4 regions of the Pseudomonas sp. TH08 genome follow, and region 2 is predicted to be linked to each of the others. Evidence: predicted binding sites of a transcription regulator. Region 2 holds the regulator's gene; each other region holds the start of a gene.
The links. Region 2 encodes FliA, which starts transcription of late flagellar genes. Its sites were predicted from a motif close to CTAAAGTTTNNNNNNNNNNNGCCGNTAA; they were not measured.
Positions count from the first base shown of each region.

Region 1: a site for FliA is predicted at 1,592-1,619, ahead of JFT91_RS04880 (methyl-accepting chemotaxis protein). Genes of this name have one in related genera too.
Region 3: a site for FliA is predicted at 1,956-1,983, ahead of motA (flagellar motor stator protein MotA). Genes of this name have one in related genera too.
Region 4: a site for FliA is predicted at 1,931-1,958, ahead of JFT91_RS00495 (methyl-accepting chemotaxis protein). Genes of this name have one in related genera too.

Region 1 covers NZ_JAEKEE010000001.1:1,017,004-1,021,204, reverse strand. Annotated here, with positions in the region: gene JFT91_RS04890 (NorM family multidrug efflux MATE transporter) at 1-461, opposite strand, end outside; gene JFT91_RS04885 (LysR substrate-binding domain-containing protein) at 621-1,541, shown strand; gene JFT91_RS04880 (methyl-accepting chemotaxis protein) at 1,726-3,702, shown strand; gene JFT91_RS04875 (NTP transferase domain-containing protein) at 3,715-4,201, opposite strand, start outside.
Region 2 covers NZ_JAEKEE010000006.1:224,632-228,832, forward strand. Annotated here, with positions in the region: gene JFT91_RS27365 (protein phosphatase CheZ) at 1-576, opposite strand, end outside; gene JFT91_RS27370 (chemotaxis response regulator CheY) at 595-966, opposite strand; gene fliA (RNA polymerase sigma factor FliA) at 1,133-1,873, opposite strand; gene fleN (flagellar synthesis regulator FleN) at 1,870-2,700, opposite strand; gene flhF (flagellar biosynthesis GTPase FlhF) at 2,817-4,157, opposite strand; gene flhA (flagellar biosynthesis protein FlhA) at 4,169-4,201, opposite strand, start outside.
Region 3 covers NZ_JAEKEE010000001.1:1,877,474-1,881,674, forward strand. Annotated here, with positions in the region: gene rhdA (thiosulfate sulfurtransferase) at 1-304, opposite strand, end outside; gene JFT91_RS08650 (HDOD domain-containing protein) at 347-1,885, opposite strand; gene motA (flagellar motor stator protein MotA) at 2,052-2,903, shown strand; gene motB (flagellar motor protein MotB) at 2,907-3,983, shown strand; gene JFT91_RS08665 (sterol desaturase family protein) at 4,074-4,201, shown strand, end outside.
Region 4 covers NZ_JAEKEE010000001.1:103,313-107,513, reverse strand. Annotated here, with positions in the region: gene JFT91_RS00495 (methyl-accepting chemotaxis protein) at 1-1,895, opposite strand, end outside; gene JFT91_RS00490 (M48 family metallopeptidase) at 2,159-2,977, shown strand; gene JFT91_RS00485 (TMEM165/GDT1 family protein) at 3,178-3,762, opposite strand; yybP-ykoY riboswitch at 3,850-3,974, opposite strand; gene JFT91_RS00480 (methyltransferase) at 4,025-4,201, opposite strand, start outside.

The sequences.
Region 1 (4,201 bases), on a different contig from region 2:
ATTGCGCTGGTGAAGCCGCGCAGGGCCATGAAGCTCAGATAGCCGGGCAGGGCGAACGGCAGCGCAATCAGAAACTGCCCGGCAGCGATGACATTGGTTTCAGTCTGGCCGAACAGCAGCAATACGGGTTTCAGATTCCACAGCAGCAATCCGGCGCCCAGCGCCATCAGCCACGCCAGCCACAACCCGGCCTGGGTCAGCCGCGCCGCGCCGATGATGTCGCCGGCGCCCTTGCGGATCGCCACCAAGGTGCCGACGGCCGCGATCACGCCGATGCAGAAAATCGATACGAACGAATAGCTCGCAGCCCCCAGCCCACCGCCGGCCAGCGCTTCGGGGCTGATGCGCGCCATCATCAGGGTGTCGGTCAGCACCATCAACATGTGCGCTAACTGCGAGGCGATCAACGGCCCCGACAGCCGCAGGATGGCCCAGAGTTCGGTACGCACAGGATGCTGCATGGTCATCACCACTCAATTTTCAGAGGGAACAGGAGACCGTCGATTCTCGGCGCTCGGAAGGCTTTGCACAAAGGGATAAAAAGGATGGGTGGCATGATTAAAACTCATCCTGAACGGATTCTGCTAAGTTGGCCGCATCCCGCTACAGGAGCTTTGTGCATGTCCCGTCGACTTCCTCCGTTGTATGCCCTGCGCGCATTTGAAGCCGCGGCGCGGCACAGCTCGTTCACCCGTGCCGCCGAAGAACTGTCGATCACCCAGAGTGCAGTCAGTCGGCACATTCGTACGCTTGAGGATCACTTTGCCTGTCGGCTGTTTCATCGCAGTGGACGCAACTTGCAACTGACCGAAGCGGCGCGCCTGCTGCTGCCCGGTATCCGCGAAGGCTTCACCGCCCTTGAACGCGCTTGCAACACTTTGCGTGCTGAAGACGACATCCTGCGCATGAAAGCGCCATCGACCCTGACCATGCGCTGGCTGCTGGCGCGCCTTAGTCGCTTCCGTCATTTGCAGCCGGGCAACGAAGTACAACTGACCAGTGCCTGGATGGACGTGGATTCGGTGGACTTCAACGATGAGCCTTTCGATTGTGCCGTGCTGTTGAGTGACGGCCATTTTCCGCCGGACTGGGAGGGCAGCCTGCTTTTTCCCGAAGAGCTGATCCCGGTGGGCGCGCCGAACCTGCTGAATGATCAACCGTGGGATGTTGCGCGACTGGCCAGCGCCGAATTGTTGCACCCGACCCCGGATCGCCGCGATTGGCGCAGCTGGCTGGAGCACATGGGGTTGTCCGATCAGGTCTCGCTCAAGGGCGGTCAGGTGTTCGATACGTTGGAATTGGGGATGATCGCGGCAGCTCGCGGTTACGGCGTGTCGATGGGCGATCTGCTGATGGTGGCCGAAGATGTCGCTCAAGGAAGATTGAGCCTGCCGTGGCCGACGGTGGTCGCCAGTGGATTGAATTATTACCTGGTGTGGCCAAAAACCCGTCCGGGAGGTGAACGTTTGCGCCGCCTTAGCGACTTTCTCCAGGGCGAAGTCCGCGCCATGGAGCTGCCGGCAGTCAAACGCTTGAGCTGAAACGTTCGAGCCGCCACAATGCCGGCCTTCTGCCATAACCCTGCTGAGTGCTCAAGTATTCGGGTTTTCCGCCGACTACGAGCAAGTGGAACCGTCGTGCCGGTATCCACGAGCCACCCCCACTATTAGAAAATTATCCGAGCTGCGATCAAGGAGGATCGAAAAGTTCGGCCAGGAGCTGTCCATGTCTCAACCTCGCGCTCGGATCGCCTCGCAGCTGGGCCTCGCGCTCGCCGTGATACTGGCGATTGTCATCAGCGGCAGTACGGTGTTCGCCTTGCGTTCGCTGGATACCGCCAACCTCGCCACCCGTGAAGAGCATCTGGCCAGCGAAGCACGTCTGCTGGCCGACCAACTGAGCACTTTCCACGGCACGCTGCGTGAAAGCACCCAGCGCCTGAGCGGGTTGTTCGAGAAGCGCTTCAGCGCCGGTCTGAGCATTCATCCCGATGAGCCAGTGACGGTGGCTGGAACCCAGACCCCGGGCCTGCACTTGGGCAGCGAAGTGTTGAACAACAACTTCAAGGAAGTCGACGAGTTCAAGCAGATGACGGCGGGCGTCGCCACGCTGTTCGTGCGCAGCGGCGAAGACTTTGTGCGGGTCAGCACCTCCCTGACCAAACAAGACGGCACCCGCGCCATCGGCACCTTGCTTGATCACGCGCACCCGGCTTACGCGAAGTTGATGGCGGGGCAGGGTTATGTCGGCCGCGCCTTGTTGTTTGATCGCTCTTACATGACTCAGTACACGCCAGTGCGCGACGGCAGCGGCAAGGTGATTGCGGTGCTGTTCGTCGGTTTCGATTACACCGACGCGCAGAACATTCAGTTCGACAACCTCAAGCGTTTCCGCATCGGTCAGAGCGGTTCGCTGGCGTTGCTGGATGAGCAGAACAAATGGCTGGTTCCGCCAGCGGGCGTGCAGGCGCTGGATCAAGCCGTACCGGTGATCAATGGTCTGGTGAAGACGCCGGGCAAAGGCGAGTTCTGGAGCGACAAGTCGGAGGACTTCTACAGCATCGCCGTGCCGTTCGATGGCGGGCCGTGGTCGGTCGTGGCGAGCATGCCGAAGTCGGAAATTCGTGCCGTGACCTGGAGCGTCGGTACGCAACTGGCCATTGGCAGCCTGTTGGCGATGTTGTTGGCGGTGGGTTCGGTGGTGTGGCTGCTGCGCAGCAAACTCGCGCCGCTGAGCGATCTGGTACGTCAGGCCGAAGCCTTGGGCGCCGGTGATCTGAGCGTGCGCCTGAACGTGTCGAGCAATGACGAGATCGGGCAACTGTCCCGCGCGTTCAACCAGATGAGCCAAGCGTTGTCGACCATGGTCGAGCACATCCGCCGCTCTTCGGAAGAGGTCAACAGCCGCGCACAAGCCTTGTCTGGCCTGTCCGGCGGCGCGTACGAAGGCATGGAGCAGCAGTCTGGCGAAATCACCAGCATGGCCGGTGCGGTTGAAGAGTTCAGCGCCACCTCGCTGAACATTGCCGACAACATGGGCGCCACCCAGCGTCTGGCCCAGGAAAATGCTCAGCAAACACAAATTGGTCGCAGCTCGATGGAAGAAGCTTCGTCGTCGCTGGAGCAAATTGCTGGCGCCCTGAACAGCACCGCCACGGTGATCAACACCCTTGGCCAGCGTTCTCAGGAAATCGGCGGCATCGTTGGCGTGATTACCTCGATTGCCGAACAGACCAACCTGCTCGCGCTTAACGCTGCGATTGAAGCCGCGCGTGCCGGTGAGCAAGGTCGCGGCTTTGCCGTGGTGGCGGATGAAGTGCGCAGTCTGGCTTCGCGTACTCGTCAGGCGACCGATGAAATTTCCAGCATGATCCACAGCATCCAGCAGGAGACCGGCAACGCGATCAGCACCATGGAGCAGGGCAATGTGCTGATGCAGGAAGGCTTGTCGCGTAACGCTAATGTTGCGTCGGCGCTGGCGCGCATTGATGAGCAGAGCCGTTCGGCGGGGCAGCAGTTTGCGGCGATTACCACGGCGACTCAGGAGCAGAGCAGCACCGCGACGTTGCTGAGCAGTAATTTGCAGAGCATTGCGTTGGCCAACAGCGAGCAGCGTGAAGTGGTTTCCAACCTGGCCGTGACCGCCAAGGAACTGGAAGGTCTGGCGGCCGAACTGCGTCAGGAGGTTGACCGGTTCCGTTAAGGCGCCGGTGCCTTATTGATACACCGAGAGGTCCTCACTGGAGTCGACCTCTCCCCATTCGCCGGTGTAGGCGACAGCTTCAATTGGCACCCGACCGGCATCGATGACGCGTTGCAGAGTGTTGGTCATGTGCATGCTGTCGCGTTGCTGCGGCGACAGTTCGGCACGCAGTCGCACGACTTCCGCCCAGCCTTCGGGAGTGAAGCGCAAAAGCCCCATGTACTGACCCTGAACGTCATCCACCGATTGTGGCTTGTTGCCGATTTCCGCCAGCGTGTGCGTGGCGGCCAGGCGAAAGGTTTCGGCATCCAGCAATGGGTCGCCGAAACGCTCGGTCCACAGCTGCAACCAGTTGGGGTCGTAGGTTACGGCCAACGCCGCGTCGCTGTTGATCAACGACTGCACGGCCACAGGGCTGTAGAAAATATCCGAATAGCTGACGATGCACGGCTGACCCTGAAGCCAGGACTCGGCGCAGGCCAGTGACGAAACCATATTG
Region 2 (4,201 bases):
TTCGGTGACCAGTTGGGTCACACGCTTGATCACCTGACCGGTCAGATCCTGGTAATCCTGGGCCAGCAGGATGTCGTTGAGATTGCTCGACACCGCACGGTTGTCCGTGCTGCTGCGCGACAGAAAACCGTCGACCCGGCGCGCCAGTTCGCGGAACTCTTCAGCCCCGACCTCGCGACGCATGAAGCGACCCCAATCGGCGCTCAAGGTCTGGGCTTCATCAGCCAGACTGTTGACCACCGGCGTGGCGCTTTCCACCAGATCCATGGTGCGGTTGGCCGCGGCCTCTGTCAGCTTGACCACATAGCCCAGGCGTTCGGTGGCGTCGGTGATTTGCGACACTTCCTCGGCCTGCGGCATGTTCGGATCGATCTGGAAGTTGACGATCGCACTGTGCAGTTCACGTGTGAGCTTGCCGACTTCCTGATACAGGCCGCGGTCACGGGTCTGATTGAGCTCATGGATCAGTTGCACAGCGTCGCCGAACCTGCCTTTTTCAAGGCTCTCGACCAGTTCGACCGCGTGTTTTTTCAGGGTCGACTCGAAATCGCCCTGTGAAGATTCGTTATGCTCCATAGCTCCCCCGCGCGTTCATCAGCCGATGCGTTCGAAAATCTTCTCGATTTTGTCTTTCAACGCCTGAGCCGTGAAAGGTTTGACGACGTAGCCGTTTACACCGGCCTGAGCGGCTTCAATGATCTGCTCGCGCTTGGCTTCAGCGGTCACCATCAGTACGGGCAGATGCTTGAGTTTTTCATCGGCACGCACGTGGCGCAGCAGGTCGATACCGGTCATGCCCGGCATGTTCCAGTCTGTTACCAGAAAGTCGATGCTTCCGCTGTTGAGCACCGGAATGGCGGTAGTGCCATCGTCGGCCTCGACGGTATTGGTGAACCCAAGATCCCGCAGCAGGTTCTTGATGATCCGCCGCATCGTTGAGAAGTCATCAACGATGAGGATTTTCATGTCTTTGTTCAATTCGACCTCCAAGCAGTCTTAAACGCGCCCAGCACCTGGACGCGCCACTTCAATCAATCGGCGCAGCACTCGAAGACTGTCTGGAGCACAACAGAGCAAGACCGGTGCCGTTCATCACCGCACCAGCCTCGTTCGCAGTGTCCCCACACTGCCTTCAGCGCGCTCGCCACTCCCCCAAACGCCCCCGCAAGCGGGCCGCGCACTGGCTGTGTAACTGGCTGACCCGCGATTCACTGACGCCAAGGACTTCACCGATCTCCTTGAGGTTCAGCTCTTCGTCGTAGTACAGCGCCAACACCAGTCGCTCACGCTCCGGCAAATTGGCAATCGCGTCCGCCAGCGCCGCCTGGAAGCGTTCATCTTCCAGATCGCGTGACGGCTCAAGATGAGCACTCGCGCCATCCTCGTGCAGCCCTTCGTGTTCGCCGTCCTGCAACAGGTCGTCGAAACTGAAGAGGCGGCTGCCCAAGGTGTCATTCAAAATCCCGTAGTAATCGTCGAGACTCAATTGGAGTTCGGCCGCAACCTCGTGATCTTTAGCATCACGGCCGGTTTTAGCTTCAATTGCACGAATCGCGTCACTGACCATACGGGTATTGCGGTGAACCGAGCGTGGCGCCCAGTCCCCTTTGCGCACTTCGTCGAGCATCGCGCCGCGGATTCGAATGCCCGCGTACGTTTCGAAACTGGCGCCTTTGCTGGCGTCATATTTGGTCGAGACTTCGAGCAGGCCGATCATCCCGGCCTGGATCAGGTCTTCGACCTGCACACTCGCCGGCAACCGTGCCAGCAAGTGATAGGCAATGCGTTTGACCAGCGGCGCGTAACGCTCGATCAGCTCGTACTGAGCGTCACGTGCCGACTTTTTGTAGTAATTCATACCGCTAGCGGTCATAGCACGGGCCCTGCCGTTTGCTGCACGAGACGCTCGACGAAAAACTCGAGATGGCCGCGCGGGTTGGCGGGCAGCGGCCAGGTGTCGACCTTTTGCGCAATCGCCTTGAACGCCAGCGCGCACTTGGAACGCGGGAAGGCTTCATACACCGCGCGCTGCTTCTGCACTGCCTTGCGCACGCTTTCGTCGTAAGGCACGGCGCCGACGTATTGTAGAGCGACGTCGAGGAAGCGATCCGTGACCTTGGTCAACTTGGCGAACAGGTTGCGACCTTCTTGCGGGCTCTGCGCCATGTTGGCGAGAACGCGGAAGCGGTTCATGCCGTAATCGCGGTTGAGCAATTTGATCAGCGCGTAGGCGTCGGTGATCGAAGTCGGCTCATCGCACACCACCAGCAACACTTCCTGGGCGGCGCGGACAAAACTGACTACCGAGTCACCAATACCCGCAGCGGTGTCGATCACCAGCACGTCGAGATTGTCGCCGATGTCGCTGAACGCCTGAATCAGGCCAGCGTGTTGCGCAGGGCTCAGGTGCACCATGCTCTGGGTGCCGGAGGCAGCCGGCACAATGCGAATCCCGCCGGGCCCCTGCAACAGGACGTCGCGCAGTTCGCAGCGGCCTTCAATGACGTCGGCCAGCGTGCGTTTAGGGGTTAACCCCAGCAGAACGTCGACGTTCGCCAGTCCCAGGTCGGCGTCCAGCAACATGACCCGACGGCCAAGCTCTGCCAGCGCCAGGGACAAGTTCACTGACACGTTAGTCTTGCCGACGCCACCTTTGCCGCCGGTCACCGCGATCACCTGTACGGGATGCATGCTGCCCATGTTATTTCTTTACCTTGTCTTGCATAGACGGAGGCCACATTACTGGCTGCGCGTTCACAACCTGAACAATGCATGGCAGACCATCGATGTAGGTACAAAAACTGTTCATGAATACCTCAGCCTACCTGCTTGGTCGGGCTGTGATAGATATCAGCGAACATGTCAGCCATGGCTTCTTCGCTGGGTTCTTCCTGCATTTGCACGCTGACGGCGCGGCTGACCAATTGATGACGGCGCGGCAGATGCAGATCATCCGGAATCCGTGGGCCATCGGTCAGGTACGCGACCGGCAATTCATGACTGATCGCCAGGCTCAACACTTCGCCAAGGCTGGCCGTTTCATCCAGTTTAGTCAGGATGCACCCGGCGAGCCCGCAACGCTTGTAACTGTGATAAGCGGCGGTTAGAACCTGTTTCTGGCTGGTGGTTGCCAGCACGAGATAATTTTTTGCACGGATGCCACGTCCGGCCAGACTTTCGAGCTGCATGCGCAGGGCCGGATCGCTGGCTTGCAGGCCGGCGGTATCGATCAGCACCACGCGCTTGCGCAGCAGTGGATCCAGCGCTTGCACCAGCGACTGGCCCGGATCGACATGGGTCACCGGCACATTGAGGATGCGGCCCAGAGTCTTGAGTTGTTCCTGCGCGCCGATGCGGAAGCTGTCCATGCTCACCAGCGCGACATTCTGCGCGCCGTACTTGAGCACGTAACGTGCCGCGAGCTTGGCCAGCGTGGTGGTCTTGCCCATGCCGGCAGGGCCGACCATGGCAATCACACCGCCCTCTTCCAGCGGCTCGACTTCCGGTACGGCAATCATCCGCGCCAGGTGCGCGAGCAGCATGCGCCAGGCCTGACGGGGTTCTTCGATATCGGTAATCATCGACAGCAAGTCGCGCGACAACGGCCCGGACAGACCGATGCGTTGCAGACGGCGATACAGATTGGCTTGCGCCGGACGGCTGCCTTGCAGCTGATTCCAGGCCAGGGTGCCGAGCTGAACTTCCATCAGCTCGCGCAGGCTGTTCAATTCAAAACGCATCGAATCCAGTGCACGTGGATCCACGCCGCCGGAGGACTGCGCAGGCGCCGGAGCTGGACGCGCCGGGGCGGCGTAGGTCGGTTCGCTCAACGGTTCGGCAGCGGTCAGCGGCAGGCCAGCGGTCAACGGCAGCCCGGCAAAGATCTGGCGATTGCTATTGCCGTCGGCTTCGCCGCGCAGGCTCAACTCGGCCTGGGCGGTAACGATGCGCGACTGCGTCTTGCGCAGTTCGTCTTCGAGTTCCATGTTCGGAACCCGTGGCGCGAGCGCCGACAATTTGTAATCCAGTGCCGCCGTCAACTCGACACCGCCGGCAATGCGGCGATTGCCAATGATGGCGGCATCAGCGCCCAGCTCATCACGAACCAGCTTCATGGCCTGACGCATATCGGCGGCAAAGAAACGCTTAACTTGCATAAACCACTACCTCAGCCGTTGGGCCCTACTGTCGCAACGATGGT
Region 3 (4,201 bases), on a different contig from region 2:
GCAGCCAGATGAAGCGCCCGGCCCAGCCGCCACCTTCGTCGTCATAGACTACGTAGACCGCATCCTGGCGATGTCCCAACTCACCGAACAACGCTTGCAGATCCGCTTTCGCTGGCAGCAGTCCCGGTGCCGGCGGCTGGCCGAGCTGGGTGCGTTTCGGATCGACGAACCGCGCACCGGGCAGATGGCCCTCGGTGTAGCGGGCGGCGCTGGTCAGGTCCACCAGAATCAGTTCAGGTGACTCGAGACGCGGGAGCAGGTCGCTCGGCTCGATGACGAGCGGCAAGCCAGAGAAGTCAGACATGTGAGGTCTCCAGAGCACAAAGGGGGGGATTGTAGCGCAGCCTCATCGGCCACGGCTGCTAAAGCTGTGCAGGGCTTTTTCGATGCACTGCGCAGTTTTGCCGAAGGCTTGCACGGTGATATCGGCAAACGGCCCGCCGCCCTGATCGGCGACCACAATCATGATCACCCGGCCATTGTTGACCAGTGAACGCAGGAACAAGTGTTCGCCACGGAACAGCGTGCGCAGGCTCGGTGGCAGCAGTGCGGAGAATTGCGCGTTGTTCTCGGGGTTGATCCGTACCTGCGCCTGCTGCGCGAGCAGCCGTTGCAGGACTTTGCTCTGGCTGACCACAAAATTCAGCGCCGCAGCGTCTTTCGGCAGGCCGACGGTTTGATGCACGCGCAAATTGGACTGGGTGCGATCGGCCATCAGGATCATCACCCGGCGCATGCCGCTGGCGACCAGCGCATCGCGGGCGGCGACGGTCAGGCTCATCGCGTTGGTGAAACGGCTCGGCTCGGCCAGCAATTCGGCGCATTGCCGGCGCCACTGGGTCAGATCTTCAGCGTTCGGTGCCGCCGCCGGCAACATGCCTGCCGGCAAACGAAGGGTGCCCCACGGCCACAACAATGAAACGGCCGGGTGCCACAAGTCGGGCATCGCATGCTGACGCGCACTGTTGGCGGCTTGCTGGTGCAACTGTTGCTGCACCTCATCCATGGAAATCTGTAGATAAAGGCTGGTCAGGTACTGCCAACGCTCGCTGTGCGGACTGTCCCACGCTTGTTGTGCCGACAGCGCCAGACCGTTGGCCAGCAACACGGTGTTGGCCGGTTGATTGAGCCAGCGGCGCAGGGTCGGATCATCGTCGAGACGGTTTTGCTGGCGCAGCGGATGTTCGCTGTCGCGGGCGATGCGCAGCACTTTGACCAATTCGCGCTGCTCGCTGAGGAGCAATTTATAGCCTTGCTGCACCCAGATCGGCAGATGCCAGACCTGCACCAATGCATCGGCGATTCTCAGCAGACGTACACCAAACAATTGCTTCTCGACGGTCCGCGCCGATTCGCCCTTGTGGATAACCCGCAGCTCCCACTCTTCAAGCAGCTGTGGATAGGTCAGCGCCAGCGGCCACAGCGGCGAGAGAAACAGCAGGCTGCCCCAATGAATGTCCTGCCACAGCCGCGCGAGGCGGCTGGCAAAAAAACCGTTGGCCTGTTGAGTGGCGTGCTGGCTGATCATTTGCAGTTGGCGCAGGGCTTTGGGGATTTGCATCTGCGGTTGGGCCGGCAGGCGCGCGAGCAATTCTTCGGTGCGGGCGAGGCCGAGGCGGTTGATCGCGACTTCGAGGTTTTCCGCCGGCGTGCCCATGTTGCCCTGGGTGTGACGATTGGCCTCACGGATGATGCTCAAGGCCAGCGCCGGGCTGTCCTGCATCAAGTCAGCGATGTCGCGGATCGAGCTGCGATTGTCACGAATTGCCCGGCAAACTTTATCGTGAGCCTCTTGCGGTACGGGCAGTCGGACGCCATCGAACAACTTGACCCAGCCATCGAGTGTGGTCGGTTTTACGTGTGGGACGTTCGTTTCATTAGCCATGTCTGGACGAGATCTTCACTGACTGTAGACGCGCCCGGCATGGGCTAAATTGGCTTTTCGCCTGAACTGGCTATAGTCTGGCGCAGTTTTGCCGATAAGTAGAAGAAGAGATTTTTTAACTTCCGAATATGACCTTGAACCCGACTCAGTAAGTACTTTCCTACCTATGGCTAAAATTATCGGCATCATCGTCGTATTCGCGAGCGTGCTCGGCGGATACGTGCTCTCCCACGGCAAGATTGCCGCCCTGATCCAGCCTTTCGAGGTGATGATCATCGGTGGTGCGGCACTGGGTGCATTCCTCCAGGCCAACCCCGGCTACATGACGATGCACGTGCTCAAGAAATCCCTGAGCATGTTCAGTTCGCGTTTCAGCCACACGTTCTATCTGGAAGTGCTCGGGCTGATCTACGAGATCCTCAACAAGAGCCGCCGCGAAGGCATGATGGCCATCGAAGGCGACATTGAAGACGCCGCCGCGAGCCCGATCTTCGCCAAGTACCCGGCAGTTCTTAAAGACGAGCGCATGACCGCGTTCATCTGCGACTACCTGCGCATCATGTCCTCCGGCAACATGGCTCCGCACGAGCTGGAAGGCCTGTTCGACATGGAGCTCTACAGCCTCAAAGAAGACCTCGAGCATCCGTCCCACGCAGTGAACGGCATCGCCGACGCCATGCCGGGTTTCGGTATCGTCGCGGCGGTACTCGGTATCGTGGTGACCATGGCCTCGCTGGGTGAAGGCGATCAGAAGTCCATCGGTCTGCACGTAGGTGCGGCACTTGTAGGTACCTTCTTCGGTATTCTCGCGGCGTACGGTTTCTTCGGCCCGTTGGCGCATTCCCTGGCTCACGATGCCAAGGAAGAGCTGAACGTTTACGAAGCCATCAAGGCCTCTCTGGTGGCTTCGGCCTCCGGCATGCCGCCATCGCTGGCGGTGGAGTTCGGTCGCAAGGTTCTGTACCCGGCCCACCGTCCAAGCTTTGCCGAGCTGGAACAAGCCGTTCGCGGTCGTTAAGCCATGGAAAATAATCAGCCGATTATCATCAAGCGCGTCAAGCGCATAGCCGGCGGGCATCACGGCGGGGCGTGGAAAATCGCCTTCGCCGACTTCGCCACGGCGATGATGGCGTTCTTCCTGGTGTTGTGGCTGCTGTCCACCGCAACACCGGAACAGAAGATCGCCATCGCCGGTTACTTCAAAGACCCGGTCGGCTTCTCCGAAAGCGGCACGCCGTACATCATTGATCTCGGCGGTACGCCGACGCTGGCGCCGGAAAACACCCTCAACCCCGAGGTGAAATCCCAGCCGCAACCGGACAAGGTCACGGTCGACACCGAGCAGGTCGAAGGCATGGCCGAGCAGGTCGAGAAAGAACGTCTGGAACTGCTTCTGCAAGAACTGCAGAACAAGGTCGACGAGAACCCGCAACTGCAGAAATTCAAGGACCAGATCCTCTTCGAGATCACGCCGAACGGCTTGCGCATCCAGATCATGGACGCCGAGAACCGGCCGATGTTCGACTCGGGTTCTGCGCGTCTGAAACCGTATTTCGAAGACATCCTGCTGGCCATGGCCGACACCATCAAAGCGGTGCCGAACAAGATCAGCATCAGTGGCCACACTGACGCCAAGCCGTACACCGGCACGGGCGATTTCGGCAACTGGGAGCTGTCGGCCAACCGTGCCAACGCCGCTCGCCGTGCCTTGGTCGCCGGTAGCTATCCGGATGCGCAAGTGGCGCGGGTCGTCGGTTACGCCTCGTCGGCGCTGTTCGACAAGGAAAACCCGTTCAACCCGGTCAACCGCCGTATCGACATCGTCGTGCTGACCAAAAAGGCTCAGGCAGCGATCGAAGGTTCGCAAGGTGCAGATCCGGCCAAACCGGCTGATCAGGGTCAGGACGGTGCCGCTCCGGCGACGCCGGTCGATCCGAACGCCTTGCCGGCGGATCAGCAACCGGTGCCGGCGCATGAGTTGCGCGAACGGTTGAATCTGTTCGACGACGCTGCACCCAAACCGGCCGGGCCGGGAGGTGCGGCGCCCACGCCGACAGCGCCACCGGCTACTGCACCGGCCCCCGCGCCGAAACAGTGACCCATAAAAAGCCACGGTTACCGTGGCTTTTTTGTGCCTGCCTGCGTCGCATTGACCAGTCGCAGTATTCGCAATCACGGAAGATCAGTTATGGAAAGACTCAAAGCCTATTTTCAGCGGCACGGCAACGCCCCCTTCATATTCGGCGAGGGTCGGGTCAGTGGCTATATCTCGGCCACGCTCGGGCTGTTGAGCCTGCTGGCGGTGTTCTGCTTTTT
Region 4 (4,201 bases), on a different contig from region 2:
GCCGCGTGCTGCACGCTTTCGTCGGTGCGGTTCTGGCTGTCCTCCATGACCCGCACCACGTCGCGCGTGCCCTGTTGCAGTTGCTGGATCATGCTCTGGATTTCTTCGGTGGCTTTTTGGGTTTTCTGCGCCAGATTGCGCACCTCGTCCGCCACCACCGCAAAGCCGCGACCCTGCTCACCCGCGCGTGCCGCTTCGATCGCTGCGTTCAACGCCAGCAGATTGGTCTGCTCGGCAATCCCGCGAATCGCCGTGAGGATCGCGTTGATGTTCTCGCTGTCCTTGGCCAGCGTTTGCACTACGTCCACGGCCTTGCCGATTTCCACCGCCAGCACGCCAATCGAGTTCGACGTGTCACGGACGATCTGCATGCCCTGACTGGCCGCCTGATCCGCATGGCTGGCGGCTTGCGCAGCTTGCGTGGCATTGCGCGCAACATCTTGTGCGGTGGCAGTCATCTCCTGCACGGCGGTGGCCACCTGATCGATCTCGGCCATTTGTTTCTGGATGCCGATGTTGGTGCGAATGGCGATGTCGGCGGTGTGCTCCGAGGAATCGCTGACGCTCTGCACCGACGTCACCACCTGAGTGATCATCGCCTGCAACTTGCTCAGAAAAGTGTTGAAGCCCTTGGCGATCAAACCCAATTCATCGCTGCGATCACTGCTCAAGCGTCGGGTCAGATCACCTTCACCCTGAGCGATGTCATTGAGCATGGCGACCATTTGCTTCAGCGGTCGGGCGATGCCGTGACCGACCAGCCAGATCACCAGCAGGCCGATGCCGGCGATGAGCAGGCCGACCATGGCCATGCCGAAGGTGTCGGATTTGCGTTGGGCATCGAGATCACCCTGAAGCTTTTGCAGGTCAGCCATCACCGCGTTGAGCGGCAGTTGCAGCATCAGCGTCCAGCGCGCATCAGTCTGGCCGATGCCGAACGGCAGGTACAACTCGATGCGCCCCTTGTCCTTATTGACCGAATAGGTGACTTCGCCGCGCTGTAATTTGGCCATATTGGCGGTCTGTTCGGCATCAAGAATGTCGCTGACTTTCTCGCCGAATTTGCTCGGGTCTTTGGTGTAGGCAACGATCCGGCCATTGCCGCCGATCAGGGCCATTTGCCCGGCGCCGCTGTAGAGTTTCTGGTTCGCGCTTAGGAGCATTTCCTGAATGAAGTTCACCGACAGGTCGGCGCCGACGATGCCCTGGAACGTGCCATTGAGCATGATCGGTTCGATAAACGAGGCGAGCATGACGATCTTGTCACCGACCTTGTACGGCGCCGGATCGATCACGCAGGCTTTCTTGCTCTCTTTTGAACACAAGTAGTACTCACTGGCGCGCACGCCCGTGGAAAGCACTTTTTGATCGTCGACATCCGCCAGTTTGTCCAGGCCCAAGGTGCCGTCGTCATTGCGGAACCACCACGGCAGAAAGCGCCCGTTGGCGGCATCGATGCCGACCACGCTGGTGCCGACGTAGGCGGCGTCATTGTGATCAAGTGCGTTTTTTTCCCAGCCGATGTAGGTGCCGAGAATCTTCGGATTCTTCTCGACGTTCTCTTTGATCAGGCTGATCAGTTGTTCGCGGCTGACATTGAGGCGCGGCTGGCCATCGGTGCCCGGCGTACCGAGCAGAGCGTTGACCCGCACCAGTCCGCCGGCAATCAGCAGCGGCGCCTCGAGTTCGCGCTGGATCTGGCTGACCTGGGTTTGTGCCAGCGATGTCAGGCGCTGCTCGATGACTTGTTCGAACTGCGCCTGAGTGCGCTGCTGCACCATCTCCTGCGTGCGGGCGCCGGCAAACAGCGCGTAAAGCACCAGTGCGGCCACCACGCTAAGGACGATGGCGCCGGCGAGGGCGGCAACGGAAAACTGGATCGACTTGAACTTCATGGGAGCTCCGCACGCGAGAGGACGTCTGCGGTGATGTATCGGCAGCAAGCATTGGGCCATGAGTGCGAACAATTGCCATTGAACGCCGATGTCGCAAATGGATCAGTGTGCGACGCAGTTGCAGAGGGCCTGGCGCTCGGTATGAATCTTTTACGACAGCAGCGGTGGGACGCGTCTGAAAGTCGCTGCAATACGTCCGTTGTATCTGGCGTCGATACAATTACCCGCCTAGGATACGCGGCAGGTTTTCAGGGAGCTTTTGAATGAACAAGACATTGGTTGTAAGTGCACTGAGCGCAGCGCTGTTGCTGGCCGGTTGTCAGTCGGTCAACACCACCAGCGGCGGCGCCGTCGGTGTCGAGCGCAAGCAGTACATGTTCAGCATGCTGTCCTCGCAAGAGGTCGACCAGATGTATGCCCAGTCGTATCAGAAGACCGTTGGCGAAGCGTCCGGCAAAGGCGTGCTCGACAAAACCAGCGCCGATGCCAAACGTATTCAGGTGATCGCCGATCGGTTGATCGCCCAGGCGCCGACATTCCGGCCGGACTCCGCGCAATGGAAATGGGAAGTCAATCTGATCAAGAGCGATGAGCTCAATGCCAACTGTGGTCCTGGCGGCAAGATCATCGTTTACACCGGTCTGCTCGACAAACTGCAACTGACCGACGATGAAGCGGCCGCAGTGATGGGGCATGAAATTGCCCACGCTTTACGCGAACACGGTCGTGAAGCGATGTCCAAGGCTTACGGTATCGAGATGGCCAAGCAGGGCGCGGGTGCGTTGCTCGGTCTGGGGCAGGACAGTCTGGCGCTGGCCGACACCGTGGCCAACTACGGCATGACCTTGCCCAACAGTCGTACCAATGAAAATGAAGCTGACCTGATCGGTCTCGAACTCGCCGCCCGCGCCGGCTACAACCCTAATGCGGCGATTACGCTGTGGGAAAAGATGAGCAAGGCCAGTGAAGGTGCTCCGCCGGAGTTCCTCAGTACGCACCCGTCTTCCAGTAGCCGCACTTCTGCGTTGCAGGCGGCGATTCCGAAGGTCATGCCGCTGTACGAAAAAGCCCCGAAGTCCTAAGAGTCGAAGGACACAACGATTCTTCAGGTTGGGAGGGCTGTTGTGGCGAGGGGATTTATCCCCGATGGGCTGCGAAGCAGCCCCAAAATCTGCAAATGCGCTATGTCTGACACTCTGAGGCAGCAGGTTTGGGGGCGCTTCGCGCCCCATCGGGGATAAATCCCCTCACCACAGGTTTTGGGTAGTTCAGTAGACGGGGGTTAAACCCAGCCACTGCTCTGCATGGCCTTGTACACCGCGACAATTGCCAGAATCATGAACGCCGAAGCCGCGAGGCGACGGATCAAGGTCAGTGGCAATTTGTCTGCAGCAAAATTACCCGCCAATACCACCGGCACGTTGGCAATCAACATGCCCGCCGTGGTGCCGAGAATCACCAGCCACAGATCCGGATATTGCGCCGCGAGCATCACTGTGGCGACCTGCGTCTTGTCACCCATTTCGGCGAGGAAGAACGCAATCAGCGTGGTCAGGAACGGCCCGAACTTGCGCGCGGTGCTGGTTTCATCGTCGTCCATTTTGTCCGGCACCAGCGTCCACAACGCGGTGGCGGTGAAGCTGGCGGCGAGGATCCAGTGCAGCGTCGCATTCGAGAAGAAGCTGCCGAACCAGGCGCCTACCGCACCGGCTGCTGCGTGGTTGGCCAGGGTCGCGGCGACAATACCGGCAATGATCGGCCAGGGTTTGCGGAAGCGAGCGGCGAGAATCAGCGCGAGCAGTTGCGTCTTGTCGCCGATTTCGGCCAAGGCAACGATTGCGGTGGGAACGAGTAACGAGTCCAGCATCAGGATTTCCTAAGGGGCGGGTCGACACGGCTATGACACGTACAGCCTTCCCGCCCCGGGTAAGGTGTGCGTGTCATAGGTCTTGTCAAACCCTGCGATCCGTCTGGTGCGGACGCTTGGGTCGCATACGCCATGATCTGAGGATCAAGTATGTTGACGTATGCCGGACGAGCTTGGCGCTCGTGGGAGACTACTCCCCTAGGACGGAGCGGATTCTGCCTTCGCAAAACCGATACGGCAAGCCTCTTTTTGAAAAGAGTTTTCAGCCGCGCTTGGCTCGGTAAATGCGGAAACCATTGCCCTCGGCCTTGATTGCACACACACCCAGATGCTCTTCGATCAGCGGTTGATACTTGAGGAAACTGTTCGCGACCAAGCGCAGTTCGCCGCCGTTTTTCAGATGTTTGGCTGCTTTTCGCAGCAAGTTCTCGGTGGCGAA